2 regions of the Streptomyces sp. NPDC046859 genome follow, and region 1 is predicted to be linked to the other one. Evidence: predicted binding sites of a transcription regulator. Region 1 holds the regulator's gene; the other holds the start of a gene.
The links. Region 1 encodes HrcA, which represses chaperone genes, less so after heat shock. Its sites were predicted from a motif close to TTNGCACTCNGNNNNNCNGAGTGCNAA; they were not measured.
Positions count from the first base shown of each region.

Region 2: groES (co-chaperone GroES) is a predicted target of HrcA. The motif match lies at 1,242-1,268, and genes of this name have one in related genera.

Region 1 is NZ_JBEYXR010000001.1:456,435-458,890, reverse strand. Features, by position in the region: gene dnaJ (molecular chaperone DnaJ) at 1-653, opposite strand, end outside; gene hrcA (heat-inducible transcriptional repressor HrcA) at 654-1,670, opposite strand; gene ABZ899_RS02035 (MBL fold metallo-hydrolase) at 1,837-2,456, shown strand, end outside.
Region 2 is NZ_JBEYXR010000012.1:182,955-185,410, forward strand. Features, by position in the region: gene groL (chaperonin GroEL) at 1-664, opposite strand, end outside; gene groES (co-chaperone GroES) at 787-1,095, opposite strand; gene ABZ899_RS19915 (polysaccharide deacetylase family protein) at 1,303-2,127, opposite strand; gene ABZ899_RS19920 (polysaccharide deacetylase family protein) at 2,124-2,456, opposite strand, start outside.

The DNA.
Region 1 (2,456 bases):
TTGACGGTGAGGGTGCGGCGGGACCGCACGCGTCCGTCGCCCGCGCACTCCGGGCACGGCGTGGGGACGACGGTGCCGAAGCCCTGGCACTGCGGGCAGGGGCGCGACGTCATGACCTGGCCCAGGAAGGACCGGGTCACCTGCGACACCTCGCCGCGGCCGCGGCACATGTCGCAGGTCTGCGCGGAGGTGCCGGGCGCGGCGCCCTCGCCGCTGCAGGTGCTGCAGACGACGGCCGTGTCGACCTGGATGTCCTTCGTGGTGCCGAAGGCCGCCTCGTCGAGCTCGACCTCCAGCCGGATCATCGCGTCCTGGCCGCGCCGGGTCCGCGAGCGCGGGCCCCGCTGGGACGCCGTGCCGAAGAAGGCGTCCATGATGTCGGAGAAGTTGCCGAAGCCGCCGGCGCCGAAGCCGCCCGCGCCTCCGCCGCCCGCCTGGGACAGCGGGTCGCCGCCGAGGTCGTAGACCTGCTTCTTCTGCGGGTCCGACAGCACCTCGTAGGCGGCGTTGATCTCCTTGAACCGCTCCTGGGTCTTCGGGTCCGGGTTGACGTCCGGGTGCAGCTCGCGGGCGAGCCGCCGGAAGGCCTTCTTGATCTCTTCCTGCGACGCGTCGCGACGCACGCCGAGGACGGCGTAGTAGTCCGTGGCCACCTACGACTCCGCCAGGATCTGTCCGACGTAACGTGCCACTGCGCGTACCGCTCCCATCGTTCCCGGGTAATCCATGCGGGTCGGTCCGACCACGCCGAGCTTGGCGACTGCCTCGCCGCCCGAACCGTAGCCCACCGACACGACGGACGTGGAGTTGAGTCCCTCGTAGGCGTTCTCGTGCCCGATCCGCACGGTCATGCCCGAATCCCCCGCCTCCCCCAGCAACTTGAGGAGCACGACCTGCTCCTCCAGGGCTTCGAGCACCGGCTGGATGGTGAGGGGGAAGTCATGTGTGAAGCGGGTCAGATTTGCGGTGCCGCCGATCATCAGCCGCTCCTCGTTCTCCTCGACGAGCGTCTCCAGGAGGGTGGAGAGCACGGTCGAGACGGTGCCGCGGTCCTCGACGTCGAACGCCTCGGGCAGATCCTCGACGAGCCGGGGCACGTCGGTGAAGCGCCGGCCGGCGACCCGGCTGTTCAGCCGGGCGCGCAGGTCCGCGAGCGAGGCCTCCCCGACGGGTGCCGGGCAGTCGATCATCCGCTGCTCGACCCGGCCGGTGTCCGTGATCAGCACGAGCATCACGCGGGCGGGGGCGAGCGAGAGCAGCTCGACGTGCCGGACGGTGGACCGGGTCAGCGACGGGTACTGCACGACGGCGACCTGCCGGGTGAGCTGCGCGAGCAGCCGCACGGTCCGCGCGACGACGTCATCGAGGTCGACGGCGCCGTCGAGGAAGTTCTGGATGGCGCGCCGCTCGGGCGGGGTCATCGGCTTCACACCGGCGAGCTTGTCGACGAAGAGCCGGTAGCCCTTGTCGGTGGGGATGCGCCCGGCGCTGGTGTGCGGCTGCGCGATGTAGCCCTCGTCCTCCAGGGCCGCCATGTCGTTGCGCACGGTCGCCGGGGAGACGCCGAGGTTGTGCCGCTCGGTGAGCGCCTTGGAGCCGACCGGCTCCTCCGTCCCGACGTAGTCCTGGACGATCGCGCGCAGCACCTGAAGCCTGCGTTCACTCAGCATCTCGCGCACACCTCCAGTGGTCGGTCCCCTTGACACGGTTCCTGGCACTCTGTCCATCCGAGTGCCAGCCGTCCCCGGCCAGTGTACGGCGGCGGGGTACACCCCGGGCAAGGCCGGTCGGTTTCGCCTCCGTGCTCCGCGGGGGCGTCTTGGCTAGCGTCGCGGTATGACGGTGACTTGGGAAGAGCTGGGGTGGGAGCGGTTGGCGGACGGGGTGGGCCGGTGCCGTCTGCCGGGGTGGGACTGCACCGTGGGGCTGGTCGCGGGTGACGGCACCGCCTTGGTCGTCGACGCCGGTTCGAGCCTCGCGGAGGGGGCACGGCTGCGGACGCAGGCGCAGTGGCTGACGGGTCACCGTGTGACCCATCTCGCGCTGACCCACCCCCACTTCGATCATGTCTTCGGCGCCGCGGCGTTCGCGGGCGCGGAGGTCTACGGTCCGGTGGGCATGGAGACCGTCCTGGAGGGACGGCGGGCGCGCGAGGAGCTGCGCGAGGACGCGGTGCGCCACGGCCTGGACGCGGCCGCGGCGGAGGAGGCGGCGGACGCGCTGGTCGTGCCCCGCCATCCGGTGAGCGGCGAGTGGACGCTGGACCTCGGCGGCGGGCGCCAGGTCCTGCTGGCGAACGTGGGTCCGGCCCACACGGCCCACGACCTGGTCGTCCTGGTGCCCGGCCTGCTCCCGGGCGACCCGGAGGTGGTGTTCTGCGGCGACCTGGTGGAGGAGTCCGGTGAACCGCAGGCCGGCCCGGACTCCGTGCCGTCGCACTGGCCGGCCGCGCTGGA
Region 2 (2,456 bases), on a different contig from region 1:
GGTTGATGAGGATGTACGGGTCCTCCAGGACGGCCTCCATGCGCTCCTGGTCCGTCACGAAGTACGGCGACAGGTAGCCCTTGTCGAAGGCCATGCCCTCGGTGAAGTCCAGCTCCAGACCGAAGGTGTTGGACTCCTCGACGGTGATGACACCGTCCTTGCCGACCTTGTCCATCGCCTCGGCGATGAGCTCGCCGACCTGCTGGTCCTGGGCGGACAGCGCGGCGACGGCGGCGATGTCGGACTTCTGGTCGATCGGGCGCGCGGTCGCGAGGAGGTCCTCGGAGACGGCGGCGACGGCGGCGTCGATGCCCCGCTTCAGCAGGGCCGGGGAGGCGCCCGCGGCGACGTTCTTCAGGCCCTCGCGTACCAGCGCCTGGGCGAGCACGGTGGCGGTGGTGGTGCCGTCACCCGCGATGTCGTTGGTCTTGGTCGCCACCTCCTTCACCAGCTGGGCGCCGAGGTTCTCGAACGGGTCCTCGACCTCGACCTCACGGGCGATGGTCACGCCGTCGTTGGTGATGGTGGGAGCGCCGAACTTCTTGTCGATGACGACGTTGCGGCCCTTGGGGCCGATCGTCACCTTGACCGTGTCGGCAAGCTTGTTGACGCCGCGCTCGAGGGCGCGACGGGCGTCCTCGTCGAACTTCAGGATCTTCGCCATGACAGCGGGAGCCCTCTCGGATTCTGTGGGTTCTCAACAAAAGACACTGCGCCCCGGGCGCCCGGTTCTTATGTGGTCGCGGGGGCCAGGGGCGCAGCTGGAAGCAAGAGCTTCGAGGTGTCTTACTTCTCGATGACCGCGAGCACGTCGCGGGACGAGAGGACGAGGTACTCCTCGCCGTTGTACTTCACCTCGGTGCCGCCGTACTTGCTGTACAGCACGATGTCGCCGACCTTCACGTCGAGCGGAAGACGCTCGCCGTTCTCGAAGCGGCCCGGACCGACGGCGAGGATGACGCCCTCCTGGGGCTTCTCCTTCGCGGTGTCCGGGATGACCAGGCCAGAGGCGGTGGTCTGCTCGGCGTCGAGCGGCTGGACCACGATGCGGTCCTCAAGCGGCTTGATGGCAACCTTGGAGCTGGTGGTCGTCACGATCCGACCTCCCCCTTCGGAGATCTCACGGGGTTAACTGTCTGAGGTGGCGACCAGGTCGATCCGTCGTCGCGGGTGCCGGACCTGCCCGTCGCGTGGTTGGCACTCTCCAGTGGGGAGTGCCAGGACCGAGACTATGACCGCGGTTAGCACTCGGTCAAGCGGAGTGCCAATTCGCCGTGGCGCGGCGCGCCGCGGACAGCGGAGTCAGACGTAGTCCTCGAGGCGGCCCACGGTCAGCCCCCGCTCCTGAACCGCCCGCAGCAGCAGGGTGGTGCGCTCCCGCAGCGGCAGCCCGCCCGGCTCGCCCGAGGGGACGGAGACGACGTCGCCGGGGCGCAGCCGCGCGGGCCCCTTCGCGAACGTCAGCCGGCCGTCGCCCGCCATCGCCGCCCGCCACAGCACGACGGCGGTGACCCCGCAGTCGGCGGCGGCGCGCAGCGTGGTGGCGTCGTAGGTGCCGTGGGGCGGCCGGAAGAGCCGGGGGCGGACGCCGAAGCGGGCGTGCAGCTTGTCCTGCTGGCCGCAGATCTCGGCGCGCTGGCCGGCGTAGGGCAGTCCGCGCAGGGCGGCGTGGTCGAGGGTGTGGTTCTGCGGGGACGCGCCGACCGCGCGGAGCCGCGCGAAGTGCCCGTATCCGGGGCCGACGACGCTGTCCGTGAGGAACATGCTGACCGGCAGCCGCAGTTCGCGGACCATGTCGATGAACCGGGGGTCCTTCTCGGCGCCGTCGTCGTAGGTGAGGAAGACGACCCGGTCGCGGGTGGGGACGCGGTGCAGGACGGGCGGCGGGCCGCCGGGGCGCCGCGCCACCCGCCGGGCGGGTGACGGGGGCGGCGCGGGCAGCGGGTCGCTCAGGCCCCAGCGGCGGTACGGCTGCGCGGCGTGCGTGGCGTTCTTCGCCGAGCGCGTCGCTTCGTGCGCGGTCCCGGCGCGGGGGCCGGTGGCGGAGGTGCCGGCGGCGCATCCGGCGAGCAGGAGGGTCGCCAGGGCCACGGCGACGGGCGCACGTGTCCGCGGCGGGGGCGTCACAGGTAGTCCTCCAGCCGGGCCACCGCGAACCCCTCGGCCGTGACCCTGTCCAGGAACCGGCGGATCATGTCGGGCATTGTGCCCTTCCACTCGTCCCGGCCCCGGAAGTGACTGAGCACGATGTCACCCGGACGGATCCGGTGGTCGTCCTCCCGGTGGTCCCAGCGGTCGACGAAGACCTCCTCGTTCCACAGGGCGACGTACCGCACCCCGCAGGACCTGGCCGCGCGCAGGGTGTCGCGGTTGTAGTTGCCGAAGGGCGGCCGGAACAGCACGGGGCGTTCGCCGTAGCGCTCCTCCATGACCTCCTGCATGCCGCAGATCTCGTA